Regions from separate parts of the Mesorhizobium sp. KACC 23794 genome, predicted to be linked through region 3. Evidence: predicted binding sites of a transcription regulator. Region 3 holds the regulator's gene; each other region holds the start of a gene.
What was found. Region 3 encodes PhoB, which activates phosphate uptake and scavenging genes when phosphate is short. Its sites were predicted from a motif close to TGTCATNNANCTGTCAT; they were not measured.
Positions count from the first base shown of each region.

Region 1 (8,052 bases), 2.9 Mb from region 3:
AATTTCCTTGAACTTGCGATGCAAGACATCCTATCTACCCGAGAAAATTGCTCGTTCGTCACTTTTGAACAGTTCTAAACTAGCTTGTAGGTAGACGCATCCGACGCGTCAAGGCCGAAGCCGGGATTGTGACCGACGGGCGGCCCATAAATCGAAGATGTGGAGTAAACAATGCCCGAGGTGATTTTTGCCGGTCCGGCAGGCCGTCTGGAAGGTCGTTACCAGCCGTCCACCGAGAAAAGCGCGCCGATCGCCATCGTGCTGCATCCGCATCCGCAGTTCGGCGGGACGATGAACAACAAGATCGTCTACGACCTGTTCTATATGTTCCAGAAGCGCAATTTCACCACGCTGCGCTTCAATTTCCGCAGCATCGGCCGCAGCCAGGGCGAATTCGACCACGGCATGGGCGAACTGTCCGATGCCGCCGCCGCGCTCGACTGGATCCAGTCGCTGCATCCCGATTCGAAAAGCTGCTGGGTCGCCGGCTATTCGTTCGGCGCCTGGATCGGCATGCAGTTGCTGATGCGCCGTCCGGAGATCGAAGGCTTCATCTCGGTCGCGCCGCAGCCCAACACCTATGACTTCTCGTTCCTGGCGCCTTGCCCGTCGTCGGGCCTGATCATCCATGGCGATTCCGACAAGGTGGCGCCGCCGAAGGACGTGCAGGGTCTGGTCGACAAGCTGCATGCGCAAAAAGGCATCACCATCACCCAGAAGACGCTGCCCGGCGCCAATCACTTCTTCTCCAACGACCCGCAGATCCTGCTGGACGAATGCGCCGACTATCTGGACAAGCGCCTCGCCGGCCAACTGGCCGATCCGCGCCCGAAGCGGCTGCGCTGAAACAGGTTCCGGAACCCGGTGGGGCGGGCTGCAAGCGCCGCCCTGATTGGGGCCGAGACAGGTTCCAACTCCACCAGAATACCCGCGCCGATTTCTTTAATGCGGGCAGCCGTCCGCCGACGGCATGGCGGCGCGTGAGTTCAGCAACGGTGTTGGGCCGTGTTTCGACGCGACAGCGCGGCAAGCCCCGTGAGATAGTCCGGTATGACCTTGGCCCAGCCGCCCAGCCTGCCGGGGCGAGGCGTGCCGCCGTTCGCGGAGCCGAGCGGATTGACGGCCAAAGTCATGCAGAGCCGGCCATGACGGGAATTGCAACGACGGTACGATGTCCCGCGCTACAGAGGGGCGGAGGCGGCCCTGCCGACGCCGGGCCGCCCGCATTCAAGTCTTACTTCGCCTTCAGGAACTCGCCGACCTCGAGCAGAACGAGCTCATTGTCGTCGGCCTTGTCGAGCGCGCGCCCGGCCGAGAACGGCAAGTTGTTGTCGTTGCCGACGATGATATGCGTGCCATCGACCACGTCGACATTCTCGATGGTGACGAAAGGCATGTCGTAGAACCCCTCGCCGCCGCCCTGGCGCTTCCTGTTGTCGGGATCAGGCACCTTCATCAGGTCGATGTAACCGATCTTGCGGACCGAACCGCCGACATTGGCGTCGTTCATCTCGATCTTGTAGATGCGCTTCAGTTTGGCAGGGGTGGCGAAGCAATCCGGCGTCGGGTTCTTGGCGTCCACGCAGGCTTTATCCGCAACGCCCGCGCCGTTATCCCGCTCAATCACCAGCGCCGTCGTGGCGTCGATCATGTTGAAGTCGCCGATGGCCTCACCACCCTCCGCGAGCGGATAAAGCCAGCTACGGCCGGTCCACGACTTCGACGCGACGTCGAATTCGATCACACGCAGAGCAGTCCGGCCGTTGGCCTGCTCGACCTTGCCGTCGTCGCCATAGAGCGGGCCTTCGAGCAAGGCGTAGAGCTTCGAGCCGTCCGGCGCCTGGGCGAGGCCTTCATAGCCGCCCGAACGCTTCACGTTGAATTTCGGCGTCGGCGCGGCCGGGTTCGCCTGCAGCGTCACTTTCGGATTGTCGGGCGACAGAACCGGCTTGCCGTCGACGACCGTGTCGATCACGTCGAGGAGCTTGCCCTGCAGGTCGACCTTGATCAGGTAAGGCCCGAATTCCTCGCCGATCCAGAAACCGTCGGCCACCGGCTGCACCGATTCCACGTCGAAGTCGCCGCCGGTCAGGAAGCGGGTGTCGCTGCCTTCCAGCACGATCGGGAACGGCGCCTTCTTGTCCGGGTCGGTCAGGAAGATGGTTTCCAGGCGCTCGACGGCCCCGGTGCTCCAGTCCGGCTTGATACGGTGGATCATCAGCGCCGCATCGGTCGAGTTCAGCTTGTTGCCAAGACCGTTGTCGGAGATGGTCCAGTAGGTGCCGTCGCCGATGGTCTTGATGCCGGACAGGCCCTGCACGGCCTGACCGTCGAAGGGCAGCGACAGGCCGGTCAGGCGGACGCCGTCCTTGGCCGGCACGCTGCCGAGTGCGGCGGCGCGCTTGCGGTCCGGCGTCGAGAATTTTCCGACGGTCTGAAGATGCTCAGGCGCGTTCTCAGGTGCCTTGATGATGGTGTTGGCGGGCAGGATGGCCTGGCCGGCGAGTTTTGCGTCGAACTGCTTTTCCTGGGCGATGGCAAGGGTTGCCGTGCCGGTCAGGGCGATGGCGGCGGCAGCCGCGAGTAGGGAGCGTCGCATGGTGATGAAACCTGGCTGGAGGATGAAACACCGCCAGCGCTATGGCCGCCACGTGTCGGGCGATTGAAGCTTGGATGAAACTTCGATGACGTTCCCCGGTCACGCTTCGAGGGGAACGCAGAGCAGCACGAGATTACAGCTTTGGCCTCGATGATTGCGTCAGGCGTTCCCGTCCGCAAGCACACCGCCACTGACCGCTTCGCGGCATCCGGTGGTGGTCGGGAATGTGAGCGGAAGTCCCTTCAGCGAACGCACGGCCAGATAGGCCCACGCTTCCGCCTCCGTGGCGTCGCCGTCCAGCCCGACATCTTCCGCCAGCACCACCTCGGCGCCAGCTGGCCCGGCACCTTTGCGCATATCGCCCACGATATGTGGGTTCTTGCGCCCGCCGCCGCAGATGATCCACAGTTTCGGCTTTTCCGGCATGTGCTCGGCGCTTTTCAGGATCGCTTCGGCGGAGACGGCGGCCAGCGTGCGCGCGCCGTCGGCCAGTTCGAGACCCCTCGCCTTCTCCAGCGTGAAATCGTTGCGGTCAAGCGACTTGGGTCCTGGCTTGTTGAAGAACGGTGCATCAAGATACGCATCCACAACATACCCAACGACGCCCCCCTCGCTGGCGATCGCTCCGCCGGCATCGTAAGGCACGCCGCCCTCGCGTGAAACCCACTGGTCGATCAGCGTGTTGCCGGGACCGGTGTCGAAGGCGATGGGATCGCCCTCGGCGGGCACATAGGTGATGTTGGAAATGCCGCCGATATTGACAAAGACGACGGGGTAGCGGCCGGAAAATCCCGGCGGCAGCGAGCGCGCTAGCGCCGCGTGATAGGCCGGCACCAAAGGCGCCCCCTGCCCGCCGAACAGCATGTCGTTGGCACGCATGTCGTAGACGACGGGAATGCCGGTGCGCGCCGACAGCAACAGCCCGTCGCCGATCTGCACGGTCAGGCCCAAATAGGGCCGGTGCAGCACCGTCTGGCCATGAAATCCGATGATTTCCGGCGTGCCCCAGTCTTTCGCCCCGTTGCGGAGAAAGAGAGCGACTGCGTCAGCATGCCGGCCGGTGATGTCGCGCTCCAAAGCAGCCAGATCGCCCGGCCGCTCGTCACGGCGCACAATCGCCTTCGCGTCCTCCAGCCCCGCTTCGATGCGCCGGCGAAACGCAGCGTCGTAGGGCACGAACAAGGACGGCCCACGCTCGACAAGATTCTCGCCGTCGCTGCGCAGCATGGCGAGGTCGATGCCGTCCATCGACGTGCCGCTCATCAGGCCGATCGCTGCAATAAGGCTCATTTCGATGCCGTCCTTGTGATTCCCAGCCCGCCGATGCTAAAGGCCCGCAGCCGCGCGCGCCATGCGCGGTCCTCCCGTATCGTCTTCCGGAACGCCGTCATGCCCGCCTTCAAATCCGATTTCCTGCGCATCCTCTCCGAGCGCGGTTTTATCCACCAGGTCTCCGACGAGGCCGCGCTGGACGAATTGTTCCTGAAAGAGACCGTGACCGCCTATGTCGGCTACGACGCGACCGCGACCAGCCTGCATATCGGCAATCTGATTTCCGCAACCATGCTCTACTGGATGCAGGAGACCGGGCACCGCCCGATCGCCCTGATGGGCGGTGGCACCTCGATGATCGGTGACCCGTCCTTTCGCGACGAGCAGCGCGGCCTGCTGACGGCGGAAAAGATCAATGAGAACATCGAGGGCATCAAGAAAATCTTCTCGCGCATCCTGCGCTTCGGCGACGGCCCGAACGACGCGATCATGGTCAACAACGCCGACTGGCTCTTGAAACTCAACTATGTCGAGTTCCTGCGCGATGTCGGCCGGCATTTCTCGGTCAACCGGATGCTGACCTTCGACAGCGTGAAGCTGCGCCTCGACCGCGAGCAGTCGCTGTCCTTCCTTGAATTCAACTACATGATCCTGCAGGGCTACGACTTCGTCGAACTCAGCCGCCGCTACGACTGCCGGCTGCAGATGGGCGGCTCCGACCAGTGGGGCAACATCATCAACGGCGTCGATTTGAGCCACCGCATGGGCGGCCAGCAGCTTTTCGCGCTGACCACGCCGCTGCTCACCACGTCTTCCGGCGCAAAAATGGGCAAGTCGGCCAAGGGCGCCGTGTGGCTCAACGGCGACCTCTTCTCGCCCTACGATTTCTGGCAATACTGGCGCAACACCGAGGACGCCGACGTCGAGCGTTTCCTGAAGATCTTCACCCGCCTGCCGCTCGACGAGATCGCAAGGCTTGCAGCGCTCGGCGGCAACGAGATCAATGAAGCGAAGAAGGTGCTCGCCACCGAGGCGACCGCGATCGTGCATGGCCGCGACGCCGCCGAGCAGGCTGCCGAGACGGCGCGCAAAACCTTCGAGGAAGGTGCGCTGGCCGACACGCTGCCGACCATCGAGGTCTCCGGATCGGAGCTTCAGGCGGGCATCGGTCTGCTCGCCCTGCTGGTCAAGGCCGGGCTCGCCGCTTCAAACGGCGAGGCGCGCCGTCACGTGCAGGGCGGAGCGGTGCGTCTCAACGACCAGCCGGTCCAGGACGAGCGCCGCTCTGTGACTTCTGCCGATGTAACGTCCGACGGCGTGGCAAAGCTGTCGGTCGGCAAGAAGAAACACGTGCTGGTGCGGCCTGCGTAACATTGCCGGCCGGACAATGCCGGCTTTTGGTACGGATATGGGCCGATGATATGCGAGCGGCTGCTTTCGCATATTGCGGACAGGATTATTATGCTTCGGGTGCGGCGTGAAACTTCCCGACGCGGAGGCGTTCAGAGGCGGCTCGGCTTGTTTCAACAGGCTCGTCGGCCTTATAATTCCAACGGCGGTTAGCCCTCCTTACCATTGGCATCGGAATACCAACACCTCTGCCGCCAAGCGCACCAGGCGGATGGCGTTCGAATCCTCAACAAGTCAACCCGGCATGCAGTTCGTCGGTCACGACGTATCGATGCGCCCCGCCCCAGGAGAGGCCATTGCGTGCCGCGCCCTCATTGCCTGATCCCGCCACGCCATCGCCGGCGCGCTTTGCGCAAGACGCCGGTTCGTCCCGCCGCGAAACGGCCGCCGCCCGGCGAAAAGATTCTGCAGACCGCAGAAGACGATGGCCAGCGCGCGCAAGCAGCGGGCAAGATGCAAAGCCTCGGCGCAGCCATCGCCATCCGCTCCGCGGACCACAGTCGGGGGCAAGGCAAGCGCGCCGCCGCTCTGCTCGATAGCAAACGCCCGTGCAACGGCCTCGGCCGGCCGCAAGAGCGCCAACACCAGCACGCGAAGCGGGAGCGGCAGGACGCAAAGGAACTCGGCCAGAACAGCCAGCTTGAGCAGCACCGCTGCGATGCCCTTCAGCGTCTCCTGCTCATTTTCGCGTTCCGCGCGGTCCATTCCAGCCTCCGTTCGAGGCACACAATAGCAGAGAGGTGGAAATGAGCAAGGAAATTTTTCCTATCTCCTCCGCCTCCAGCATCGCATCGTGTCAGTGTGGAAGACCGGCAATGCCCGATACCGGCGGCGGTCAAATTCAAATGCCGTCCGTATAAGTGGATCGGCTGCCGGGTTTACGCCACGGCGGCGATTTGTGCTATCCGGAAGGACCATCGCTGATCCGCGGGCGCAGCCGGCCGAACCTGCCTGGGCCGGTTCAATTGAACTCGAAAATCTGCCTGAAAATACCTGGCGCCATGACCGACAGCGGGTTGACCTGAAGGCGTGGCGACTTGGCGTCGCCGTCGAGCTTGAAAGTCACGCCGATCAGGCCGCGGTCGCGCCCGTTGCCGAGAAGATCGCCGATCAGCGGCAATTCGCCGAAGATGCGATTCAAGCCATAGGCCGGCATGAAGGTGCCGGTCATGTCCATCCTGCCGCGTTGATCGTAGAGCGTGCCCTGGAAGGTCGCGCCGATCTGCGGGCCACGCACCACGCCGTTCGCAAGCTTGAGATAGCCCTCGCCCCTTGCGATCTGCGCGTAGCCGCGCTCGAAGGAGACGCTGGATACGTCGATCTCCTTGCGAACGGCATCGTTGAGGCTGCGGTCGCTGCCGGCCGGCGGGGTCGACAGGATCGACGCCAGCCTCGGCTCGTTGACGACCGAGAAGTTGCGGGCGTCGACCTGGCCCGACATGCCGCCGTCGCCGCTGCCGGCAAGCGCCACCTTGATCGTGCCGCCTCGCATGTTCTTGTAGAGGTCGAGGAAGCGCAGGATCGCCCCGGCGTCCGCCGCCTGCATTCGCAGTTGCTTGCTGCTGCCGTCGCCGCCACTGGAGAAAGTGACGGCGCCGCCGGAACCGGACGCAGCGGTAACCGAGACCCGCGAGCCATCGGCTTCGAGCTTGACGCCGGACAGCATCTCGCCATTGAAGCCGGTCACCCGGGCGACGTCGACATCCAGTGAAAAACTGGAACGGCTGCCCGCGCCTCCCTTGCCGTTGGAATCGGATAGAAAACTCTTGATGACCGGCCGGGCATCGAAGCCGCTTCCGGTGATGCCGATCTTGTAACCCTTGCCGGACCGGTCGATCGCCACCTTGACCTCGTCGTCGCGGTTGAGACGCACCTTGTCGAGCCGCGCCGAGGCCAGTTGCCCACCGCTCAGCGTCATGTCGCCGACGATCGAGAAGGAGTTGCCGGTCAGTTCGAAGCCGGAAAGCCTGGTGTTCTTGTCCGTGGTCAGCATCGCGAACTCGGCCGCCGCCGCGACGCCGGCACCCTTGCTCCATCCTGCCCAGGGGATGTCCAGCTTGGCATTGGTCAGGTCGGCGGCGATGTTGCGGACGTCTCCGTCATCGTCGACCTGAACCTTCACCGGTCCCGAGATCAGCGAATCGAGACCGGGCGCCAGTTTCCTGCGCGCCGCATCGTCGAGCGTGAGTTCGATTCTCCTGTCGCGCTGCGGCCCCTCCGGCCGCAGCGGCTCGACCATCGCGAGGGTCGCCGGTATGCCGTTCAACAGGCCCTTGGCCGACATGGTCGCCTGCGTCGGTTCCACCGTCAGCTTGCCGTCGGCGTCGATCAGCGTCTGGCCGGAAAAAGGCTTGGCGATCGACAGGTCCCGATAGTCGAGATCGACGATCCACTGGAGGCTTTTCGGATCGACCCCTTTCTGGAGCGGGATATCGGCGATCACATGGCCCGACACCTGGCCCGACAGGTCGCCCGGCTCCAGCGGCAGGAAGCGCATGGCGTTGATCGGATCGAGCGACGCGAATTCGGCAACGGCGCTTGCCTCGCCCTCGATGTCTATGTCGAGTTTGCCGATGACCGGCGGGCGATTGGATTTTCTGAACGCAAGCGTGCCGTTCTTGCCCGCCACCGACTGGCCGCTCGGCAAGTAGACCGTGCCGGACGAGAGTGTCACGTCCACATCATAACCGCGAACCTCGACCACGCCGTTGGCGTCGCGGATGGGCGGCAGTTTTCCGAACGTGTCGAAGCGCGTGTCCTCAACCGCGAAA
Region 1 covers NZ_CP197465.1:3,917,200-3,925,251, forward strand. The annotation lists gene ACSBOB_RS19185 (alpha/beta hydrolase) at 172-846, shown strand; gene ACSBOB_RS19190 (esterase-like activity of phytase family protein) at 1,235-2,599, opposite strand; gene ACSBOB_RS19195 (anhydro-N-acetylmuramic acid kinase) at 2,759-3,889, opposite strand; gene tyrS (tyrosine--tRNA ligase) at 3,989-5,242, shown strand; gene ACSBOB_RS19205 (hypothetical protein) at 5,540-5,986, opposite strand; gene ACSBOB_RS19210 (hypothetical protein) at 6,243-8,052, opposite strand, start outside.
Region 1: a site for PhoB is predicted at 2,674-2,690, ahead of ACSBOB_RS19190 (esterase-like activity of phytase family protein). Genes of this name have one in related genera too.

Region 2 (8,052 bases), 3.5 Mb from region 3:
AATGTCGGTCGCCAGATAGTGCTCGCCGGGATCGGCCGGAGCGGTCTTGGCGCCGCGGGCGATGTCGAGGAATTTCGCGCCGGCCTCCAGGTGGCGGACCGTCTCCTGCTGCACGGCCGGAACGGCCCTGGCGAAGTCGCTCGCCAGCGTGCGGTCCAGGAATTTCGGTGTCGAATAGTCCTCGGCGTCTTCCGATTCGGTGTGGCCGATGCGCGAGAGCACCCGTTCGAACACGCCGACGAAGGGGAACAGCAGCAGCGTGTTGAACACGTTGAAGAAGGTCGAGTAGAGGCCGACCGCGACGGGAACCAGCGGATAGGTTTCCTTGCCGTCGACCAGCACCGGGAGGCCGGGATCGCCGCCGAACCACTGCATGGCCCAGCGCAAAACCTCGATCGACACGAAGAACAGCGGCACGGTAATGGCGACGCCGATGACGTTGAAGGACATGTGGGCGTAAGCCGCGCGCTTGGCGTTCTTCGACAAGTTGAGCGAGGCGATCCAGGAGGTGATCGTCGTGCCGAGATCGGCGCCGAGCGAGAAGGCGACGGCCGTCGTCCAGTCGATGACGCCGGCGGAGCCGAGGCCCATGACGATGCCGATCGTCGCCGACGAGGAGTGGATCATCGCGGTGACGCCGGCGGCGATCAGCACGCAGGTCAAAAGGTTGCCGAAGGAATCGGCCCTGAGCGTCTGCAGCAAGTCCATGACTTCCGGCATGTTGCGCAGCGGGCGCAGGCCGCCGGTCATCAGGTTCAGGCCGTAGAAGATCAGCGCAAAACCCATGCAGGCCAGCGCGATGTTGCGGATCTTCTCGCTCTTGGCGAAGCAATAGACCAGCGCGAAGACGCCGGCGAAGATCAGGCCGAGCGGCCCGAGCGGCAGGGCGATCAGGCCGTTGCCCAGCGTCGTGCCGATGTTGGCGCCCATGATGACGCTGATGGCCGGCCGCAGACCGACGACGCCGGCATTGACCAGGCCGACGACCATGACGGTCATGGCGGTCGACGACTGGATGACGCCGGTGATCAGCGTTCCCGCCAGCACGCCCTTGATCGGCGTTCCGGCCGCCCTGGCGAGGAAGCTGCGCATGCTGTTGACGGACAGCGCCTGAATGCCGTTGGCCATGAATTCGAGGCCGAGCATGAAGATGCCCAGCCCGCCGATCACCGGCACCAGAATGTCCTTGAAGATATCGATATCCATTAACCCACCCTCGCAAGGCGCCCTTCAAGGGCGCGGTGTTCGTTCAGATGCCGGGCGGCGAAGCCCGGTCGGCGCACGCGGTTGACGGCGGGTTTCCCCTTCCCGACCGTCAGTTCGCCGCGCGCAGATCCTTGTCCCAGTACTTTTTGACGAGCTTCACCAGGTCGTCCGGCAGGGGCACGTAGCCGAGCGCCGCCGCATCGTCGGCGCCCTGGTCGAACGCCAGCCGGAAGAAGTCGTGCACCCGGCCATAGCGATCCGCCGACCGGTCGCGGACCGGCACGACCGCGAAGGTCGCGGTGGAGATCGGATAGGCGGCCGCGCCCGGCTGGTCGGTCAACGACGCGCCGAAATGCGGAAGCTGGTCCCAGGCCACGGCATGCGCGGCTGCCTGCACGCCGGCCGGATCGGGGTTCACGAAATTGCCGGCCTTGTTCCGGATCGCCGCGAAGGGCAGGCCGGAGCGTTCGACCTGGCCGTATTCGGCATAGGCGATCGCGCCCTTGGTCGCCCGCACCGCCTCGATGAGCTTGCCGGTGCCTTCGGCGCCGATGCCGAGCGGCCAGGCGACCAGCGTGTCGGCGCCAGGGCCGGCCTTCCAGTCGGCGCTCGACGCCGAGAGGTATTTGGTGAAGACAAAGGTCGAGCCCGAGCCGTCCTGACGATGGACGAGGCCGATCGCCAGGTCGGGCAGCGTTAGCTCGGGATTGGCCGCCTTGATCGCCGGATCGGACCAGTTGCGGATCTTGCCGAGATAGATGTCGGCCAGCAGCGGCCCGGTGAGTTTCAGGCCGCCGGCCTGCACGCCGTCGAGATTGACGACCACCGCGATGCCGCCCATGGCGATCGGAAACTGCTGCCGCCCACGCTTTTCAAGCTCGGCCGCGTCGACCGGCACGTCGGTGACCGCGAAATCCATCTCCGGCTGTTCCAGCCGCATCAGGCCGGCCAGCGAACCGACGCGTTCGTAGTCGACCGTCCAGTCAAGCGTGAAATAGTCGCCGCCATCGGCGCGCGCATCCTTGTAGATCCTCGCCCACTTGCCGATGAGCGGCGCCGCGAAGGTCGAGCCGCCGCCGCGGATCGGTTCCGCCTGGGCCGGAGCGGCAAGGCTCAACGCAGCCGCGACGACGCCGGCGGGCAAGGCCGCCGCGAGCACCCGCAGGGATTTGCCGGCTCGGGAAACAAGCGCTTCGATCATGGGTCCGCTCTCTGCTTTGCGGATGCCTGCAGTCTCCGCGAGAGCGAAGCCGACGGTGCGTGGCAATCCGATAGAAGTCGTATTCGCTCGTAGTGCGCTTGTTTGACATGTGCATGACACGGCGGCCCGCCGGACGACGCCGCATCTGCGCCGGCGCATGAACCCATGCCGGATGCGCGCGGGAGCCGAGCACTCTATCGCCCTGCGGCAAAAGCGCATTTTGCCCGGCGTCATAACCAAGTGTACACTTTGCCCGTCTACACCAGACACTTCTCTTGGACAGCGAATCCGCCTCCGGGCATGGCGAGAGCATGACGCTCGACTACAATTCCCTACTGCTTGCTCTCGGCCTCTCCGGAGCATGCCTGGCGGCAACGCTCGCGATGAGCTGGGCCGTCGCCCGGACCGAGCTGTTCCTGCTCACCTGGGCGATCGGTGTTTTCCTGATCGTCGTCTATGTCGTGCTCTACGCCTACTACGTGGACCATCCCGGCCCCCTGCTCGGGGCAATATGCTACGTCACGCTGCTGACCGGACTGTCGGCGCTCTACGGAGCCGCCCGCCAGTTTCGCACCGGCCGCTCCCCGCTGAAGCCGGCGCTCATCGCGAACGGATTGCTGATCGCAGTCGCCGTGCCACCGATCCTCATGGGTTATGACGGGCTGGGCTTCACGGCGGAAAACATCGCCGCCGCGCTGCTCGTATCAGCAACCGCCCGCGAATACTGGCTGGGCCGATCCGAAGCGCCGGGTCCCATCCTCGGATTGTCCGCCCTCTACGCCATCATCGCCGCCGGCTTCGTGCTGTGCGCCGGCGTGCTCGTCTGGGACGGAAAGCTGGTGCTCGGCCAGGCGCCGCAGAACTGGGCGGAAGATCTGTCGCTCGGCCTGAGCATCGCGGGCATGACCGGCATCGGCGCGCTGTCGCTGGCGCTCAACCACTGGCGGGCTGCCGGACGCCACCGCGCCGAAGCGCGTTCGGATGTGCTGACCGGGCTGCTCAACCGCCGCGCCATCTTCGACCTGTACAGCCCGACGCCGATGCGCCAGTTCTCGGCGGTGATCGCCTTCGACCTGGACGATTTCAAATCGGTCAACGACAGCTATGGCCACGCAGTCGGCGACAAGGTCATCCGCGCCTTCGCGGAGGAACTGGCGGCAGCAGCCGGCCGCAACGATCGCGCCGCGCGGCTCGGCGGGGAAGAGTTCGTCCTGGTGTTGAACAGGATGTTGCCCGAGCGGGCCGAACAACTGGCCGAACGCATCCGGGCCAGCTTCGCGGCGCGCCAGATCGTCACCGAGCAAGGCGCCTTCGCCTGCACGGTCAGCGCCGGCATCGCCTTCGGCACCGAGGCCGGCGCCAGCTTCGAGAGCGTGCTGCGGCTTGCCGACAAGGCGCTCTATTCGGCAAAGCGCAAGGGCCGCAACCAGGTCGCGACGCGGCATGTCCGGCTGGTGAAGTAGAAGCGGTCAGTCCTCGTCGCCCTCTTCGGAGCGATAGCCAGCCCGTGTCTGGCCGCCCCACGGCGTCGTATGGTTGTCGATGCGCATCTGGAAGACGAAATAGGTCGGCGAGCAGAAGCCGACGCCTTTGACCTTCCGCAATCCCGGCGTGTCCGGCGGAAACTCCTGGCACATATAGTCCTCACGGCAGAAACTGTCGGCCGAACAGCTCGGCCGGTTGCCGCGCACCACCGCGCCGCCGAGACACTGGTCGAAATTGTTGGTGGCGACGCAGAGGTCGAACTTCTTGCCGCCGGCAAGCCCGCAGATCTCGCGCGGCATCGGCTTGCCCGGCTTGAAGTTGGCGAAGCTGCGGTCCTTGTCGTCGCAGGCCCGATATGCAAGGCCGCCCGGCACGCCGATCTTGGGCGGACGGCAGGTGTAGCCGGTGCGCGAGATGTCCTTGTCGAAAGCGGCGAACTGCCCGGTCAGCGTCATGCGGTCGTTGAAGGGCTGGCTCTTGTTGTCGGCGATCTCGCCAGACATGCAGGGATGGCCGGAAAACATGTCTTCCGATTCCGGCGGCAACAGGCATTGCGCCAGCTTGAAGCGGCCGTTCGATGCGCCGGCCACCGGCGTGCACACTGTGCCCGCGCCGCAGCTCCAGCCCGCGCCGTAATGCGCAGCCTCGTCCGGCATCATGCAGGGCATGGTGGCGCCGGCGGCCTCATAGCCCGCATCGCCGTCGGCCGGCCAGCCGGCGGGCGGCGCGGAGGAAAGCGGCCGGAACCGGTTCGGCTCCCGCCCTTCCGCGACCGCCGCGACGTAAGCCCCACGGCGCGGCAGTTCGGCGTGCAGGTGCGGCGAGATGCCGACCTTGATGCGGTTCAGCGGCGAGGTCGCCCCGTCATCGAGGCCGATGACGTGGAAGCCGGCCGTCGAGCCGGACTGATGGCACCCCTGGCACGATCCGTTGTCGAGCCGTTCGAGCAAAGCTTCGGGCGAGCGCAGCAACCTGCCGCCCGAAAAATCGAGGCCAGTGAAATCGGTCGGTTCGAACAGGCCGGAAAACGGATGATTGACCAGACGAGCGCTGCCGAAGGTCGAATAGGAGACGATCTTGCGGGCGAGGAAATTTTCCGGAATCTGGTAGACGCCCGCATCGATGGCCGGGACGTTCTGGCTGATGTAGCTGGCGAGCTCGGCCTTCAAGCCGGCATCCGCCGCCAGCCTGGCGGCGTCGACCGTGTTCTCTAGCAGCACTTCCGAGACAGTCTCCCCGGCGATGCCGAAGATGCGCATCAAGTAGGCCGCCTGCCCGCCGAACCCGGTCTCCAGGCCGGAGGGAAACCGCACCATCTGGGCGTTCAGCTCGAGCTGGCGGAACGACAGCGCGGAACGGTCAAGCGGTCCGCCAATGAGCCAGCCGGCATCGGCGACCTCGTCGATGCCGGGCGTCCAGCGCCTGGCGACCCCCTGGCACGATCCGTCGGCATCCGGCGCGACGTCGAAGACGGCGTTGAAATTGAACGGCAGGCGCGAGGCCAGCACCTTGCCCTTGCCGTTCTTGCGGAAGGCGTAACCGAGCCGATAGACGAAACGCACCTCGCCGCAACCGGTGACGCCCTTCAGCGCCAGGAAGTCGCGGCGGTCGAGCCGATTGACGACGCCGACCAGCCGGAACGCCGCGGCATTGGTCTTCAGCCAGCGCATGTCGATGAGCCGTCCGACATTGCCGTTGGTCTCCTCGTAGAGAGTTCGTCCGCCGGCCCTCATCTCGGCGCGCAGCGCGGCGACATCCGTGCCGATCATGTCGACGATCGAGCGATAGGCCGGCGCACTCCGGTAAAGCGTATCGAGGTCGGTCGCTCCCTGCTTACCGAACAGGTCGCCGAAGCCGTAGCCCCCATCCTCGAGACGGGTCAGCAGCGCGCGGTCGTCGACGAACAACACCGGTCCGGCGGCGAAGGCCGAAAAGCTTGTCATCATGAAGAGGAAAAGGCCTGCGAGCAGACGGTAGGCCATGAAAAGTCCTTGGTTCCAGCATGCACAGAATTCGCGCGGCGCGAACCGCAATGCAAGCGGCGAGATTTGTGCTGCGTCGCTATCCCGTGCGGGCTATTTGTTCGCCACAACATGCCCCGGCGCCGAGGCTGCAAACAGATCCCGCAGCACCGGCAGCAAGGCCAGCGGCAGATCCTCGGCGATCAGTCCGGGACCGAAGCGGCTGGCCGCTTCCGCATGGATCCAGACACCGGCGCAGGCGGCTTCGAAGCAAGGCATACCTTGCGCCAGCAAGCCGGCGAGGATGCCGGACAGGACGTCGCCGGACCCCGCGGTCGCCAGCAGCGGCGTGCCGTTGGTGTTGATCGCGGCGCGGCCGTCCGGCGCGGCGATCACCGTGTCGGGTCCCTTGTAGACGACGACGCCGTCGATCCTGCGGGCGGCAAGCCGCGCGCGCTCCAGCTTCGACGGAATTTTCTCCTTCGACAGGTCGGGGAACAGGCGCGCGAACTCGCCCTCATGCGGCGTGATCACCAGTCCGCCGGCGCGCCCGCCGAAGGGCGCGGTCAGCAGGTCCGGCCCGCCGGCGAGCGACGTCAGCGCGCTGGCGTCGACAACCGCCGGCGCGGGGTTTTTCCAGCGGTCGAGCAGCCGGAACAGGAACCGCCCGGTCTCGGCATCCGGCGACAGGCCGGGTCCATAGACAATCGCCGCCGGACGCCTCTCCTCCAGGAATGCCAGCGCCGCCTCGATCGTGTCGGCCCTGCGCAGCATGATCGAGGTGAGGTGCGCGGCGTTGGCGGCCAGCGCCTCGGACGGCGACAGCAGCGTCACCGCCCCTGCCCCGATGCGTGCCGCCGCCATGGCGGAAAGACGCGCCGCGCCCGTCGCCGAGGCGCCGCCGGAAAACACCGCCACATGGCCCCGCGAATATTTGTGGGCATCGATGCTTGGACTAGGAAGGTGGTTTCTCCAGAGCTCGCGCCGATTCTCGAAACACGTCGCGGCAAGCGACGCGACGATCGCATCGGGTACGCCTATGTCGGCAACGACAAGCTCGCCGCACAACCGCCTGCCGGGCAGCAGCAGATGCCCGGGTTTGCTCCGCACGAAGGTGACTGTCAGCGCGGCGCGGAAGGCAGCGCCGCAAACCTGCCCGGTCTCGCCGGAAACGCCGCTGGGCAGATCGACGGCAACGACCGGCACGCCTGCCGCCCCCACAAGCTCGACGATACTGCGGATGTTGTCACCGACATCGCGGGACAGGCCGGCGCCGAACAGCGCATCGACGACGATGCTGTCCGGCCTCGGCACGAAGGCCGCCAGTGGCTCCGGCCATAATGAACACTTCGCTGCCGCGAGCGCCGCGTCGCTGCCGTCGCGCGGCGGGCCGTCGCCGTAGACGGCGACGCTGACGCCGGAAAGGCGCAGCAGTTCGGCCACGACGTATCCGTCTCCGCCATTGTTGCCCGGGCCGCACAGCACGTCGACATGAGCCGCAGCCGGAAAACGTTCGAGGATAAGGGCGGCGACCGCCGCCCCTGCCCGCTTCATCAGGCCAAAACCATCGAAAGGGCCGGCCGCGATAGCGCGGCGGTCGCTTTCAGCCATTTCGTCAGGCGTAAGGACTTCAAACGGCATTGACGGCTCCTGCCGGTTCGGTGTCCGATAGCACAGGAGGAGGACCGAACGAAACGCCGCGCCATCTGCCTATTTTATAGGCGGAAAATCCAGAATTTAGGCTGCCCAAAAGATGATCAGCCATCAAGGCTGTCTTCAAAGAAGGCAAGTCGCCGACCGCTTGTGGCAAGTTCGAGCGGTTTGTGCGACTAGGCGCCAAGCGAGACGTTTAAGCGATTCTGCCGGGAACTGGCACGGAACGTGCTTTGAGGTGTCGGGTAAGCGGGCCGAAGAGCCCGTTATCCTTTGACTGGAGGCCAAAATCAGCATGAAGAAGATCGAAGCGATCATCAAACCGTTCAAGCTCGACGAAGTTAAAGAGGCGCTTCAGGAAGCCGGGCTGCAAGGCATCACTGTGACCGAAGCCAAGGGTTTCGGGCGCCAGAAGGGCCACACCGAGCTCTATCGGGGCGCCGAGTATGTCGTCGACTTCCTGCCCAAGGTGAAGATCGAGGTGGTGCTGGGCGACGACGCGGTGGAAGGCGCCATAGAGGCGATCCGCAAGGCGGCGCAGACCGG
Region 2 covers NZ_CP197465.1:4,559,666-4,567,717, forward strand. The annotation lists gene ACSBOB_RS22335 (Na/Pi cotransporter family protein) at 1-1,206, opposite strand, end outside; gene pstS (phosphate ABC transporter substrate-binding protein PstS) at 1,316-2,407, opposite strand; gene ACSBOB_RS22345 (diguanylate cyclase domain-containing protein) at 2,719-3,870, shown strand; gene ACSBOB_RS22350 (hypothetical protein) at 3,877-5,874, opposite strand; gene ACSBOB_RS22355 (NAD(P)H-hydrate dehydratase) at 5,968-7,494, opposite strand; gene ACSBOB_RS22360 (P-II family nitrogen regulator) at 7,802-8,052, shown strand, end outside.
Region 2: a site for PhoB is predicted at 2,510-2,526, ahead of pstS (phosphate ABC transporter substrate-binding protein PstS). Genes of this name have one in related genera too.

Region 3 (8,052 bases):
GACTGCGAAACCCAACGAAGTGATCAAGATGCAGGGCCGCAAGGTTGGCGTTTTCTACGGGCCGAAGCAGGCGCTGTTCGACGTCGAACTCGACGTCCGGCAGAACCAGGTGACGGCGCTGATCGGCCCGTCGGGCTGCGGCAAGTCGACCTTCCTGCGGTGCCTCAACCGCATGAACGACACGATCGACTCGGCGCGCGTCACCGGCAAGATCACGCTCGACAACGAAGACATCTACGATCCCAAGATCGACGTGGTGGAACTCAGGGCCCGCGTCGGCATGGTGTTCCAAAAACCCAATCCGTTCCCTAAGTCGATCTACGAGAACGTCGCCTACGGGCCGAAGATCCATGGCCTCGCCAAGAGCAAGGCCGACCTCGACGGAATCGTCGAGTCCAGCCTGAAGAAAGCGGCTCTCTGGAACGAGGCCAAGGACCGTTTGAACGAGCCGGGCACCGGCCTTTCCGGCGGCCAGCAGCAGCGTCTCTGCATCGCCCGCGCCATCGCGGTGTCGCCTGAAGTCATCCTGATGGACGAGCCCTGCTCGGCGCTCGACCCGATCGCCACCGCGAAGGTGGAGGAACTGATCGACGAGCTGCGCGCCAACTACACGATCGTCATCGTCACCCACTCCATGCAGCAGGCGGCGCGCGTGTCGCAGCGCACCGCCATGTTCCATCTGGGCTACCTGGTCGAGGAAGGGGCGACGGACAAGATGTTCACCAACCCCGACGACAAGCGCACGCAGGACTACATCACCGGCCGCTTCGGCTAGGAACCGCGTCGAAATGCGTGATGACGGGCTGCAAATGTTGAGGTTCTGCGCTTCCGGTGCTCACGTACTAAAATGTACGCTCCGCTCCGGTTCTCGAACCTCACCATTTTCGCCTCGTCCTGACGCATTTCGCTCGCGGTTCCCCGGTGCTTCCATGAATTTTGGAGTTATTTGATGCGCGAACACACAGTTGCCTCGTTTGACGAGGATCTGAAACAGATCGACCAGCTGATCCGCGACATGGCGGGCCTGTCGAGTTCGATGGTCGGCGATTCGATCCGGGCGCTGCTGCACACCGACACGGCGGCGGCGCAGCGGATCATCTCCGAAGATACCGTCATGGACGCCAAGCAGCGCGAGCTGGATGACCGGGCGATCACGCTGATCGCCAAGCGCCAGCCGATGGCGCAAGATCTGCGCGCCGTGCTCGGCGCCATCCGCATGGCCGGCGACCTCGAACGCATCGGCGATCTTGCCAAGAACGTCGCCAAGCGCGTCGGCGCGATCGGCGAAGGCGCCACGCCGCGCGGCCTGTCGCACGGCATCGACGACATGGCGACGCTGGTGCTCGCCCAGATCGAAGGCGTGGTCGCCGCCTATACCGGGCGCCGGCCCAGCGAACTCGACCGGCTGCGCGCCGAGGATGAGAAGGTCGACCTCAAGTATACTTCGGTGTTCCGCGAACTCCTGACCTATATGATGGAGGATCCGCGCAACATCACCGCCTGCACGCACCTCCTGTTCTGCGCCAAGAATTTGGAACGCATCGGCGACCACGTGACCAACATCGCGGAAAACGCCTATTATGTCCTGACCGGTTCGCAGCTTCCGGCGAACCGCCCGAAACTCGACGAGACGGCAACGACCGTCCTCGCCGAATAACGGCAAGCGAGGCGCGATGATCGCTCCGAAGGTGATGGTGGTCGAGGACGAGGAGCCGTTGGGCGTCCTCCTCCGCTACAATCTGGAATCGGAAGGCTATCAGGTCGAAGTCGTCATGCGCGGCGACGAGGCGGAAATCCGCCTGCAGGAGAACGTGCCCGACCTGCTGGTGCTCGACTGGATGCTGCCGGCGGTGTCCGGCATAGAACTCTGTCGGCGGCTCAGGATGCGGCCCGAAACCGAGCGGCTGCCGATCATCATGCTGACGGCGCGTGGCGAGGAGAGCGACCGGGTGCGCGGGCTGGCTACGGGGGCCGACGACTATCTGGTAAAACCGTTCTCGACGCCGGAATTCGTGGCCCGTGTGAAGGCGCTGCTGCGGCGTGCCAAGCCGGAGGTGCTGTCTTCGGTGCTGAAGGTCGGCGACATCGTGCTCGACCGGGAATCCCACCGCGTCTATCGCAAGAAGAGCGAGATCAGGCTCGGGCCGACAGAATTCCGGCTGCTCGAATTCATGATGCGGCATCCCGGCCGGGTGTTTTCGCGCGGGCAACTGCTCGACAATGTCTGGGGCGAGACGATCTACATCGACGAGCGGACCGTCGACGTGCATGTCGGCCGGCTGCGCAAGGCGGTCAACACCGGCCGGCTGCCGGACGTCATCCGTACGGTGCGCGGCGCCGGCTATTCCATAAGCGAAGAATGATTGCCCATCCCGTCGCGGTTCCGCGGCGGGCGTCATTCCTGCGCAATCTCATTCCTTCAACATTGCTCGGCGCGCTACCTCGCCGCATTAGCGTTTTGTTATCCTTAACTCGCTACTCTGGCAGGCATGAAGGCTCCGGGAAACCATATGCAAATCCTGCCCAAGGATCGGAACATCGCCGAGATGGACGCCCTCATGGACGCCCAGGACGACCGCAAGACCAAGCTGGTCGACCGCCGCGCCATCCATGAATCGGTCTCCTATCTCAGAAGCCACGGCTTCGACACCGAAGAAGTCCAGCGCTGCCTGGTCCGCTATTTCTACGTCGACCTCGACCTGCTCAACGAAGCACTGACCGAGCACTGAGACCGACGTCGGTTAACCCTGACCGCCATTGGCATAGGCATACCAACACCCCCCGCAAAGCGCAGCTGGCGGGTGGCGTTCGAATCCTCAACAAGTCAGAGCCCGATCCGAAAGCCGGGCGGGTCGGCTCGGCGGGTCTTTTAGCCGCCGCCCCAGCGGTCACGACGTATCGATGAGCCCCGCCCCGCTGCAAGCCATTGCGCGCCGCGCCCTCATTGCGTGATCCTGCCAAGCCATCGCCGATCCGTTTTGCGCAAGACGCCGGTTCGGCCCGCCGCGAAACAGCCGCAGTCCGGCGAAAAAACCCTGCAAGCCGCCGAAGACGACGGCTAGCGCGCGGAAGCAGCGGGCGAGCCGCAAAGCCTCGGCGCAGCCATCGGCATCCGCCCCGCCGACCGCAGCCGCTGGCAAGGCAAGCGCGCCGCCAGCCTGCTCGATAGCAAACGCCCGCGCAACGGCCTCGGCCGGCCGCAAGAGCGCCAACACCAGAACGCGAATCCAGAGCGGCAGGACGCAAAGGAACTCGGCCAGAACGGCGAGCCTGAGCAGCACCGCTGCGATGCCCTTCAGCGTCTCCTGCTCATTTTCGCGTTCCGCCCGGTCCATTCCAGCCTCCGTTCGGAAAGCACAATAGCAGAGAGGCGGAAAAGAGCAAGGAAACTTTTCCTATATCCCTCCGACATTGTATTGCATCAGCGTGGAAAATCCGGCAATGCCCGATACCGGCGGCGGTCAAATTCAAACGCCGTTGGTATAATCCGCTCTTCCCCGGCCGCGAATAAATTCGCTATCCCGACGGCATGCTGATAGCATCTTGCGATCGGCAGCCTTTTTTAGGGCGCTGTCGATTGAGGGCTGACGATCCGCCCTGGCCCCAGCCGGGAAGTAGGACGTCATGTCTTCCAATTTTTCGTGTCGGCAGCAAGAAACGCCACCGTCCCAAAGGGATCGGGTGCCTGCTCGGCAAGGCGGTGGCTTGTGAGGTATCTCGGGCGATTGGCGGCCGAGCCCGCCGCATTGCTGCTGATCCTGCTCGCCGCCTCCGTGGTGGGATCTGCTCTCTACCTGGCCCTGAGCAGCATCACCTTCTGATTGATGGCTTGCGTAGGTCCGCGCCCGGCTCAGGCAGAAAGAATGTCCTCGATATTGTGGCCGGTCTTCTTGCGGTAGGCCCGGCGCGCCGAAACAACCTCCGTCCAGAAGTTTTGTGTCGCATGCGCCGGAGGGCCGTCGGCCGGTTCCCCCGAGGTCGAGGTGGTGACGCGGAAGTTCAGTTTCGCCGCATTGCGCAATGCCCGGATGGGCACGCCTTGTGCCCGCATTGCCGTGAAGGTGGAAGTCAGCATCGTCGTCGGTCCTGGCGCCGCTCCGCTGTGCGGAGCAATTTCATTGAACGGGCAAGGCCTGCGCGGTGAGCGCCTGCCCGCACGCCGCGGCCAGTTGGCGATTGGGCCTCTCCTCGCCGAGCGGCGTCGCCCAGCCGGCCTGCTCGACGAGCCCGGCCCGCTGGAAAGCCCTGGCGATCTTTATATCCGCCAGAATGCCGGCCGACAGCGGATCGCTCTTCGACCGCTCCAGACAGTAGGGGGTGAGGCTGGCCGCAACCGCGATCGCGGCAGCGTCGCTGGACATGCGTTGCGCGCCGCTTGCCGTCACCCAGCCGCCCCAGCTGAATCCGACGATCGCCAGAGCGAGAGCCCCCGTGCCCGCTCCGAAAAGAGCGGGAGGAACCCATTCAAGCGCATGCATGACGATGTCCGATCCTGGTGTGGACGCGCCCGCAGAATCTTGGGCGCGGCTTCAGCCTATCACCGAAACGACCGGCATGTGCGGAAATCGGCAGGGAGGCGCGGCATTACCTTTAATCGGCGGTTTTCGCCGACACGTCGACGCCCACATGCGCGGGCGGAGACCGGCGCACCTTGCGCGGCTTTTCCATCGGCGGCTTGTCGCTGCTGTTCTCCTCGACCAGCCTGCACCCGAGCCTGTAGGCCACATACCCCGTCAGCGCGGCAACTGCCAATCCAAACCTTGTCACGTCGCGGCCCTCCGCTGCCGGCGCTTTCGTGGCGGCGCGCCCGCGGGTTCTGCTTCAGCCTGGGGCGCCATGTATTTTGCTGCGAGCCGCGTTGCCACGAACGCAAGGCCAAGCCTGACAAGCCATTTGATCATCGAGAAACTCCTTTGCCGCACCTGAAACTCGGCTGGGCAGGCGGAGGTTCCGACCCCGTGCGCGGGCTCGCTGAAATGTCCAGAGGGCAAGGTTACATCGACATGCGACCTTTTCGTCATCGATGCGTTCATCCTCGTCATAAGGAATCATCGATATGGCGAAGAAAAGGACACCGGAGGGTGGACGGCTGGCGAAAGGCCGCGAGCTCGAAGTCCAGCATCTGGCCGAGACCACCGATCTCTCTCCCAATCAGGCGCGTGAGTTGTTGAACCGTCACGGCAACGACTGGGAGAAGATCCGAGATGAGGCGAAGACGTTCAAGGCCGAGGGCTGAGCCGGGGATGCACGATCGATCCGTCGATTTCGAGCGGCCGGCTGCATTATTCCTGGTCCAGCTTTGAATTAAGAGGCGATAAACGTCGCGATCCGCGCTAAGGACAGCGCGGTTCTTCATATCTCTCGCATATCGAGCCCGATGTCCTCTGAAGCCGCGACCGCCGACAGCCAGCGTTATGCTGCCTTCCGGCACCGCCCGTTCCTGGCCTTCTGGTCGGCACGGTTCCTGGCGACGTTCTCCACGCAGATCGTTTCCGTCGCCGTTGGCTGGCAGGTCTACGATCTTACCCGCGATCCGTTCGACCTCGGCCTGGTCGGCATCGTGCAGTTCATCCCGTCGCTGCTGCTTGTCCTGGTGACGGGAGCGATCGCCGACCGGTTCGGCCGCCGCCTGATCATGGGGTTTGCCGCAATGCTGGAGGCCGTCTGTGCCCTGGCGCTGCTTCTGCTCTCGCTGCGCGGCCTGACCGGCGTTGTGCCGATCTTCATCGTGCTCGCCGTGTTCGGCGTGGCGCGTGCCTTCTTCGGCCCGGCCGCGGCCTCGCTGGTCGCCAATCTCGTGCCGCCGAAGGATTTCGCCAACGCGGTGGCCTGGAATTCCTCTGCCTGGCAGACGGCGACGATTGTCGGGCCTGTCGCCGGCGGCCTGCTCTACGGGCTGTCGTCCGAGATCGCTTATGGCATCGCGGCCTTGCTGATGATGGCCAGTGCCGGCCTCGTTTTCATCATCCCGAAACCGGTGCAAAGAACCGGGACCGAACGTCCGTCACTCGACACGCTGTTTGCAGGTTTCCGCTACATCTGGAGCGAGAAGGTCGTGCTGGGCGCGATATCGCTGGACCTTTTCGCCGTGCTGCTGTCGGGGGCGGTGGCGCTGCTGCCCGTCTATGCCCGCGACATCCTCGATCTCGGCCCATGGGGCCTGGGGATGCTGCGCTCGGCTCCCGGCATCGGCGCCCTGGCGGTTGCCGTCTGGCTCGCCGGCCATCCCCTGCGCGATCATGCCGGCATCATCCTTCTGGTCTTCGTCGGGCTGTTCGGCGCCTTCACCGTCGTCTTCGGCGTCTCGACGATCGTCTGGGTCTCGATCTTCGCGCTCGCCATGCTCGGCGCCACCGACATGGTCAGCGTCTATGTGCGCGAGACCTTGATCCAGCTGTGGACGCCGGACGAGGTGCGCGGCCGCGTCAATGCGGTCAACATGGTCTTCGTCGGGGCGTCCAACGAACTCGGCGAGTTCCGCGCCGGGACCATGGCTGCCTTCATGGGCACAGTTCCGGCCGTCGTCTTCGGCGGCGTCGGGGCGATCGCCGTCGCCGGGCTTTGGGCCTGGCTGTTCCCGAAGATGCGCGACATCCGCCATCTGCAAGGGCGGGAATGAAGCCGTCGCCCTCCGGAATTGCCGCGGACTCTCCCGGTGCGGATCGATAGGCCCCGACGTTTATCCCATTGTCGCATTCGCATGGGAAATTACGCGGCAAATGTTTCTGTTGGCCGGTGCGTCGATCCGGCGTAGGGATGCGCCGCCCACCGCGTGGGCAGGCTTTGCGGGGAAGCATGCCCTCATCCGAGAGAAGGTAGTCTATGCGTATATTGATGGTTGGTGCCGGCTATGTCGGACTGGTCTCGGCAGCCTGTTTCGCCGATTTCGGACACCAGGTCGTCTGCATCGACAGCGATCTCGGCAAGATCGACGCCTTGCGCGGCGGAAAGATCCCGATCTACGAGCCGGGTCTGGGCGATCTGGTCTCGGCCAATCTGCGGGCAGGGCGCCTCAGTTTCGAATCCGACCTTAACGCGGCGATCGGCGGCGCCGAGGTGGTGTTCATGGCGGTCGGCACGCCGTCGCGGCGCGGCGACGGCCATGCCGATTTGAGCCACGTCTATGCCGCCGCCCGGCAGATCGCCGGCGCGCTGCGCGGCTTCACCGTCATCGTCACGAAATCGACCGTGCCGGTCGGCACCGGCGACGAGGTCGAGCGCATCATCCGCGAGACCAACCCGGACGCCGATTTCGCGGTGGTCTCCAATCCGGAGTTCCTGCGCGAGGGCGCGGCGATCTCAGACTTCAAGCGGCCCGACCGCATCGTTATCGGCATCGACGACGAGCGGGCGCAGGCGATCATGGCCGAGGTCTACCGCCCGCTCTACCTCAACGCCGCACCGATCATGTACACGTCGCGCCGCTCGGCCGAACTCATCAAATACGCCGCCAACGCCTATCTCGCCATGAAGATCACCTTCATCAACGAGATGGCCGACCTCTGCGAGGCGCTCGACGCCGACGTGCAGGACGTGGCGCGCGGCATCGGGCTCGACCAGCGCATCGGCGCGAAATTCCTGCATGCCGGCCCGGGTTACGGCGGCTCGTGCTTTCCCAAGGACACGCTGGCGCTGGTCAAGGCGGCGCAGGACGCGGCGAGCCCCGTCCGCCTCATCGAGACCACCGTCGCGGTCAACGACACCCGCAAGCGGGCTATGGCCCGCAAGGTCATGGCCGCCTGTGGCGGCGACGTGCGCGGCAAGCGCGTTGCCGTGCTCGGGCTGACCTTCAAGCCGAACACCGACGATATGCGCGAGGCGCCGTCGCTGGCGATCATCCAGGCGCTGCAGGATGGGGGCGCGCGCGTCAGCGCCTACGATCCGGAAGGCATCGACGGCGCGAAGGCCCTGCTGGAAAACGTCGATTTCGGAAAATCGCCCTACGCGATCGCGGAGGGCGCGGACGCGCTGGTCATCGTCACCGAATGGGATGCATTCCGGGCGCTCGACCTCGACCGCATCCGCAAGTCGATGAACGCGCCGGTGCTGGTC
Region 3 covers NZ_CP197465.1:1,041,142-1,049,193, forward strand. The annotation lists gene pstB (phosphate ABC transporter ATP-binding protein PstB) at 1-775, shown strand, start outside; gene phoU (phosphate signaling complex protein PhoU) at 950-1,657, shown strand; gene phoB (phosphate regulon transcriptional regulator PhoB) at 1,674-2,363, shown strand; gene ACSBOB_RS05300 (hypothetical protein) at 2,511-2,729, shown strand; gene ACSBOB_RS05305 (hypothetical protein) at 2,889-3,335, opposite strand; gene ACSBOB_RS05310 (hypothetical protein) at 3,851-4,075, opposite strand; gene ACSBOB_RS05315 (hypothetical protein) at 4,116-4,478, opposite strand; gene ACSBOB_RS05320 (hypothetical protein) at 4,591-4,767, opposite strand; gene ACSBOB_RS05325 (hypothetical protein) at 5,057-5,236, shown strand; gene ACSBOB_RS05330 (MFS transporter) at 5,378-6,619, shown strand; gene ACSBOB_RS05335 (UDP-glucose dehydrogenase family protein) at 6,823-8,052, shown strand, end outside.

Region 4 (8,052 bases), 2.5 Mb from region 3:
CTGCCCGACACCGATTGTCCCGTTGACGGAAGACCTGGATTCCCTACAAGTCGAGATCGGGAAAATGCGGGCCTGGGCTGGCTCGGGCACCAACGTTTCCGAAGGACTTGCCTGGGGACGGCGGGTGCTGTCGCCCGAAGAACCTTACACCGAGGCGCAACCTTTCACAGATGAGCACGTCAGCAAGTGGGTGGTGGTCTTCACTGATGGAACCAATGAAGTATTCGGCAGCGCCAATTCGTTCAATGGATCCGACTATGGAGCCTATGGTTTCCTCAGTGACAGGCGCATGAGCAGTTCAGGAAAGAAATCCGATGCCATCACGCAGGTCAACACCTGGACTTCGACCATGTGTACCGAGTTGAAGAAGCAGGATGTGCAGATATTCACGATTCTGCTGGGCTCTGACAACGCCACCAATCGAAAGCTTTACGGCGACTGTGCATCCAAGCCCGAATACTATTTCGGCACCAATGATCCCGCGAAGCTGAAGACGATCTTCAGCAGCATCGCCAGCATCATCGCCTCCTTGCAGTTCACCGGCTGACGCCGGCACTCACACCGGCGGCGGAGCGGGCTTGGCCACCTTCTGCGATTCCGGAAAGAACCTCGCCTCGCCAAAACGCTTGCCGAAGATCAGGTCGTACTGGAGATAGCGGAAATCGCGGATCAGCGGGTCGACCGTCTCGGCCCGCGCCCAGTTCGGCGTGGGGTCGCCCGCCTTCGCCACCAGCATGTTGCGGTCGACGGCGTTGTAGCGGTCGTGCACCGCGCCGAGGAAGCCGGTGTAGTAGGGATGGCTGAAGCCAGCCGTCCGCATCAGGTAGAGCGGCAGGAAGGCCGGGCTGATCGAGCCGATCTCTTTCAACGGGCCGCGGCGGTTCGACCACACGACCAGCGGCGTCTCGTGCTCGGCGGCGAGCGTCTCCACCGGCGCGTTGCGGTCGGCGACGACGTCCTTCATGAAGCCCGTCTCGGTATAGACCGGCCCGAGCGGCGGCAGATGGTCGCCGAAGAAGGCGATGACCGTGTGGCGCTCGCGCTTCTTTGCCCAGTCGATTAGCTCGGCGAGGCTCTTGTCGGCATCGGCGGCGCCCGTCGCATAGGTCTTCAGAGATTCCCGCGAAACCTCGCTGATCGGGCTTTTCACGTCGAGCGTCGAATCCGGGTAGCGGTTGGGCTCGTAGGGGCCATGGCCCTGCAAGGTCACCGCGAAATAGAAAAACGGCCCGCTCGCCCGGTCGGCGTTGTCGATGATCTCCTCGACGAAGGCTGTGTCGGCGGCCAGCGGCCCGCGCTTCTCCAGCACCGGTAGCGTCTCCTCCGAGAGGAAACGGTCGAAGCCGAAATCGTCATAGACCGTCGCGCGGTTCCAGAACCATCCGGCATAGGGATGGAAGGCGCGCGTGTCGTAACCCTCGCTTTTCAGGAATTTCGCCAGCGACGGCATCGGGGTGCGGACGTATTGCTGGTAGGGGATGCTGCCATAAGGCAGGAAGGCGTTGGAGAAGCCGGTCAGCGCCTCGAATTCGACATTGGCGGTCATGCCGCCGAACTCCGGCGACAGCATATGGCCGGACTGCAGCGCGTGCACGGTCGGGATCGGGTCGGGCGTGATGGTGGTCTTCGGCAGCCGCGTCGGATCCCAGAAGGATTCGCTCATCACCATGATGATGTCCGGCCTGTCCTCGGGCACCACCAGAGGCGCCAGCGGGGCCTTGAGCAGCCCCTTGATCGCCTCTTCGGAATAGTCTGCGGGCGCGGCGACTTTCGCCATCGGCACGTTGAGCGCAAACGCGATGGCAAAACCGTTGCTGTTGTAGTTCTCCTTCTGGTCCCACATCACCGGCGATATCTGCAGCCGGTCGCGCGCCCACGAGAAGGTCGCATAGTCCATGATCGAGCCGAAGAAGATGAGCGCCGGCAGCGCCACAACCAGCCGCGAGGCGCGTGCCTTGAAGGTCAGCCTTGGCGCACGCTTGCAGCGGAAGCGCCACGCGGCCACCAGCGCCGCGACCGCCGCGACCGCGACAAACGCGAACCCGATCGCCGTCAGCGGCCGCTGCCGCACCAGCAGCGGCATCAGTTCGACGATCTGCAGGGCGTAGAGAAAGTCTGTCGGATAGAGCGGATCGCCGAGATAGAACGCCTTCTGGTGCCCGACGAAGGCGAGCCCGATCGCGATCGGCGCGATCAGGAAGAGCGCGTGATACGGCCGCCCAAGCAGGGCGTCGAAGAACACGATCAGCAGCGCAAACAGCACCACGGTCGTCCAGCCGGGGCGGAAAGGCTGCTGGAAGAACTCCAGCGTCTGCGCCAGCGAGCCGCGCGCGATCAACTCGACGGCGAACACCAGAAGCCCGGCGACCAGCAGCGTCGCCAGCGTCGAGCCGCAGAACCGCAGCGCGTGCAAGCGCCTGGCGGCCCGGTCTCCGTTCCCCCGCGAGGATCGCCGCTCGGGCGGCTGCAAATTCCGGCTCAGATAACCCAACGCACGCTTTCCCGAGATCATGCCGGGCGCTTTTCATGAGCCCGTCACGGTAATGTCATCCTCGCGTCACAAAAATCCAGTGCCTGTGGCCAAATTTGGAAGGTTTCTGTCGTCGGCAAAAGAAACTGCGGACAAGGATGCGACCGATTGTCCCTTGCCGGTCTTGACTTGGCGTGCGGCGTCGCGCGACAGGGCTACCAAGAAATGAGCAGGAAGGACCCGACCAGATGACGATCGCTTTCACCTTTCCGGGCCAGGGAAGCCAGTCCGTCGGCATGGGCAAGGATCTGGCGAGCGCCTTTCCGGAGGCGAAGGCGGTGTTCGACGAGGTCGACGACGCGCTCGGCGAAAAACTGTCCAAGACCATCTGGGAAGGGCCGGAAGAGAGCCTGACGCTGACCGCCAATGCGCAGCCGGCGCTGATGGCGGTGTCGCTGGCGGCGGTGCGCGCGCTTGAATCGCGCGGCTTCTCGCTGAAGAACAAGGTGTTCTATGTCGCCGGCCATTCGCTGGGCGAGTATTCCGCGCTTGCGGCCGCCGGCATGTTCTCGGTCGCCGACACGGCGCGGCTGCTGCGCATACGCGGCAATGCGATGCAGGCTGCCGTGCCGGTGGGTGAGGGCGCGATGGCGGCGATCCTCGGGCTCGACCAGGAATCCGTCGAGGCGGCCTGCGCCGAGGCCGCAGAGGGCTCGACCTGCCAGATCGCCAACGACAACGGCGGAGGACAACTTGTAATCTCGGGTGCCAAAGCCGCCGTCGAGCTAGCCGCGAAACTGTGCACGGAGAAGGGCGCCAAGCGGGCATTGATGCTGTCGGTCTCCGCGCCCTTCCATTCCGCGCTGATGGCGCCCGCTGCCGAGGCAATGCGCGAGGCCTTGGCGAATGTGCGCAAGAACGCACCCGTGGTTCCCGTCGTCTCCAATGTCGCCGTCCAGCCTTCGTCGGATCCCGGCCGGATCGCCGCTCGGCTGGTCGAGCAGGTCACCGGCCGGGTGCGCTGGCGCGAGACCGTCGAATGGTTCGGCGCCAACGGCATCACGACGCTGTACGAGGTCGGGGCCGGCAAGGTGCTGTCCGGCCTCGCCCGCCGCATCGACCGCGAGATCGCCACCGCCAATATCGGCACGCCGGCGGATGCCGAGGCGGCGCTGACTGCGCTGGCCTGACGAAGCCGGACCCGCCCGGCTTTCCGGCTGCGAGCCCGGAATTCCTGGGCTGCGGGAAACCAGGGGAGCGGTCCATGCTCGGTGTCTGCTACTATCCGGAACATTGGCCGGAAGCGTGGTGGCCGGACGATGCGCGGCGCATGCGCGAAATGGGCATTGTGTTCGTGCGCATCGGCGAGTTTGCGTGGTCGCGGCTTGAGCCGAGCCGAGACGCCTTCGATTTCGGCTGGCTCGAGCGGGTGATGGATATCCTCGGCGGCGCCGGGCTGAAGATCGTGCTCGGCACGCCGACCGCGGCGCCGCCCAAATGGCTGATGGACGAATACCCCGAAATCAGACCCGTCGACGAACAGGGGCGGGCTTATGGATTCGGTGGCCGGCGGCATTACAATTTTTCGTCGGATGTCTGGCGCAGCGAGAGCCGCCGCATCGTGGAAAGGCTTGCCAGGCATTTTGGTCAGCATCCGGCCCTCGTGGGCTGGCAGACCGACAATGAATATGGCTGCCACGGAACGGTGTTTTCGTGGGGGGCTGATGATCTGAAGGGATTCCGCGACTGGCTGCGCCGCCGCTACCAGACAGCCGACCAGCTCAACGAAGCCTGGGGCAACGTCTTCTGGTCGATGGAGGTCCGCAGTTTCGACGAGGTGGCATTGCCGGCGATGACGGTGACGGAGCCAAATCCGGCGGCCCGGCTGGATTTCTGGCGGTTCAAGTCGGAGGAGATCGTCTCCTATAATTCGATGCAATGCGAGATCGTCCGCGCGCACTCCCCCGGGCGTTGGATCACCCACAACTTCATGGGTTTTTTCAATAGCTTCGATGCCTGGAAAGTCGGTGGCGCTCTGGATTTCGCGTCGCACGATTCCTATCCGCTCGGCCTCACCGAAACGTTTCTGCCGACGGAGGAGGAGAAGTGCCGCTGGGCCGAGACCTCGCATCCCGACATTGCGCCCTTCAACCACGATCTCTATCGCGGTATCGGCCGTGGCCGGTTCTGGGTAATGGAACAGCAGCCGGGTCCGGTGAACTGGGCGCCGTGGAACCCTGTGCCGAAACCTGGAATGGTGCGTCTCCGGACCTGGGAAGCTCTGGCGCACGGGGCCGAAGTAGTCAGCTATTTCCGCTGGCGTCAGGCGCCTTTCGCGCAGGAACAGTTTCATGCCGGCCTGAACCTGCCCGGTCTCCACGAGCTTTCGGTCGGCGGACGGGAAGCGACGGTCGTGGGACGCGAGCTTGAAACGGTCGGTGTCCTCCCGGAAACGGAACAGGCGAGGGTAGCGATCGTCTACGACTACGAGGCAATCTGGGCGTTGCGCGTGCTGCCGCAGGGCAAGGATTTCGGGTTTTCGGAACTCGTTTTCCGCTGGTACGAGCCCGTGCGGCGTCTTGGCCTCGACGTCGATCTCGTCGCGCCAGGTGCGCCGCTCGACGGTTATGCGCTGGTGCTGGTCCCGTCGCTGCCGATCGTCCCGCAGGCCACAGTCGGGGCGTTCGAGGCAAGCGAAGCCGTCATCGTCTTCGGGCCGCGCAGCGGTTCGAAGACACCGAATTGCACAACCCCCGCCAATTTGCCCACCGGCCCGCTTGCGGACCTGACCGGCGCGCGCGTCACGCAGGTCGCGTCGTTGAGGCCCGGCCTGAAGGACGCGGTGCGGGGGGAGGTGAGTGGAAATGCCGTTCGCTGGCGCGAATATGTAGAGACCGATGCCAAGGTCCTCGGCCGTTTCGAAAATGATGATCCGGCTTTGATCGCCAACGGACGTTCGCTCTACCTGGCGTGCTGGCCGGACGAGAAACTCCTTGCGTCCACCATGAGATATGCAGTTCAAGAGGCAGGGCTGGAGGTGCTGGATCTGCCCGAGCATGTTCGTATCCGCCGGCGTGGCGGATATACTTTCTGCTTCAACTACGGCGGGCCGGACTGGGCGTGTCCGGCGGGTGCCAAGCTTGTGCTTGGCGAGTCCGTCGTAAAGTCGCAACAGATCGCAATATGGGTTATCTGAACGGCGATCGGCCCGGGCTATGGAACCGCCACCTGGACTGTCCGCAAACAAGAACGACGATATTGGAGACGCAAAAATGTTCGAACTCACCGGCCGCAAGGCGCTGATCACCGGCGCGAGCGGAGGCATCGGCGAGGCGATTGCGCGGGTGCTGCATACGCAAGGCGCGACAGTCGGCCTGCACGGAACGCGCGTCGAAAAGCTCGAATCGCTCGCCGCCGATCTCGGCGACCGGGTAAAACTGTTTCCTGCCGACCTGACCAATCGCGACGAGGTCAAGGCGCTCGGCCAGAAGGCGGAAGCAGACCTCGAAGGCGTCGACATCCTCGTCAACAATGCCGGCATCACGAGGGACGGCCTATTCGTGCGTATGTCCGACGCCGATTGGGATTCGGTGATCGAGGTCAACCTCACCGCCGTGTTCCGCCTGACCCGCGAACTGACGCATCCGATGATGCGCCGCCGCAACGGCCGCATCATCAACATTACCTCGGTGGTCGGCGTCACCGGCAACCCGGGTCAGGCGAACTACTGCGCCTCCAAGGCCGGCATGATCGGCTTCACGAAATCGCTGGCCCAGGAGATCGCCACCCGCAACGTGACCGTGAACTGCGTCGCGCCCGGTTTCATCGAATCGGCGATGACCGGCAAGCTCAACGACAAGCAGAAGGACGCGATCATGGCCGCGATCCCTTCGCGACGCATGGGTACGGGCGCCGAGGTCGCAGCGGCGGTGGCTTTCCTAGCCTCCGGTGAGGCCGCCTACGTCACCGGCCAGACCATCCACGTCAACGGCGGCATGGCGATGATCTGATCCGGCAGGCGCTGACGCAAAGTCAGCGTTTCCGGCCGCCGGACGCGGCTTTTCGCCTTGGATGCCCTAAAACTTTCGTGTAATGCCGCGATGGCATCGGCCGCCGACCGACAATTCAGGGCCGCGGCCGGTGCGTTCCGGCCAACATCATCTTTCAGCTTGATTAGCGGCAATCCGCCCGCTAACGAAGGCACACAACTTGATACGAGGAAGCCAACATGAGTGACACCGCAGAGCGCGTCAAGAAGATCGTGATCGAGCATCTCGGCGTTGAAGCCGACAAGGTGACGGAATCTGCGAGCTTCATCGATGATCTGGGCGCTGACTCCCTGGACACGGTCGAACTCGTCATGGCCTTCGAGGAAGAGTTCGGCGTCGAGATTCCCGACGATGCCGCCGAGACGATCCTCACCGTCGGCGACGCGGTGAAGTACATCGACAAAGCTTCGGCTTGATCCGGCCGGCATGCCGTCAGCGCATCGGGGCACTGCGATGAGGCGTGTCGTGGTAACGGGTCTGGGTCTGCTGTCGCCGTTTGGCGTTGGCGTCGACCATACCTGGAAGCAGATCCTGGCCGGCAGGAGTGCCTGTCGGCGGGTTACCCAATTCGAGGTCGAGGACCTCGCCTGCAAGGTCGCCCATGTCATTCCGCGCGGCGACGGCAGCGACCATACTTTCCATCCCGAATCCTATCTTGAGCCCAAAGAGCTCCGCAAGATCGGCGACTTTATCCTCTACGGCATCGCGGCCGCCGACGAGGCGCTGAGCGATTCCGGCTGGGAGCCGAAATCGGCCGAGGATCGCAACGCCACTGGCGTGATGATCGGCTCGGGCATCGGCGGCATCGACGGCATCGCCGACAACGCGCTGCTGCTCAAGGAGCGCGGCCCGCGCCGCATCAGCCCGTTCTTCATTCCCGGCAACATCATCAATCTCGTCTCCGGCCAGGTCTCGATCCGCCACGGCCTCAAGGGTCCGAATCACGCGGTCGTCACCGCATGCTCCACCGGCGCGCACGCCATTGGCGACGCGGCGCGGCTGATCATGTTCGGCGACGCCGATGTGATGCTTGCCGGCGGCGCGGAAGCCCCGGTGACGCGGCTTTCGATGGCGGGTTTCGCGGCCTGCCGGGCGCTGTCGACCGATCGCAACGACTCGCCCGAGACCGCGTCGCGGCCCTTCGATCGCGACCGCGACGGCTTCGTCATGGGCGAGGGGGCCGGTGTGGTCGTTCTCGAGGAACTGGAACACGCCAGGGCGCGCGGCGCCAAGATATACGCCGAGGTTGTCGGCTACGGCCTGACGGGCGACGCCTATCACATCACTGCTCCCGCCGAAGACGGCGACGGCGCCTTCCGCTGCATGACCGCCGCGGTCAAGCGTGCCGGCCTGCAGCCTGCCGATCTCGATTATATCAACGCCCACGGCACCTCCACCATGGCCGATACGATCGAACTCGGTGCGGTCGAGCGGCTTGTCGGCAATGCCGCCTCGAAGATTTCGATGTCGTCGACAAAGTCGGCGATCGGCCATCTGCTCGGTGCTGCCGGCGCGGCGGAGGCGATCTTTTCG
Region 4 covers NZ_CP197465.1:3,548,537-3,556,588, forward strand. The annotation lists gene ACSBOB_RS17365 (pilus assembly protein) at 1-547, shown strand, start outside; gene ACSBOB_RS17370 (LTA synthase family protein) at 557-2,413, opposite strand; gene fabD (ACP S-malonyltransferase) at 2,719-3,660, shown strand; gene ACSBOB_RS17380 (beta-galactosidase) at 3,735-5,666, shown strand; gene fabG (3-oxoacyl-[acyl-carrier-protein] reductase) at 5,743-6,480, shown strand; gene ACSBOB_RS17390 (acyl carrier protein) at 6,699-6,935, shown strand; gene fabF (beta-ketoacyl-ACP synthase II) at 6,973-8,052, shown strand, end outside.
Region 4: a site for PhoB is predicted at 2,545-2,561, ahead of ACSBOB_RS17370 (LTA synthase family protein). Genes of this name have one in related genera too.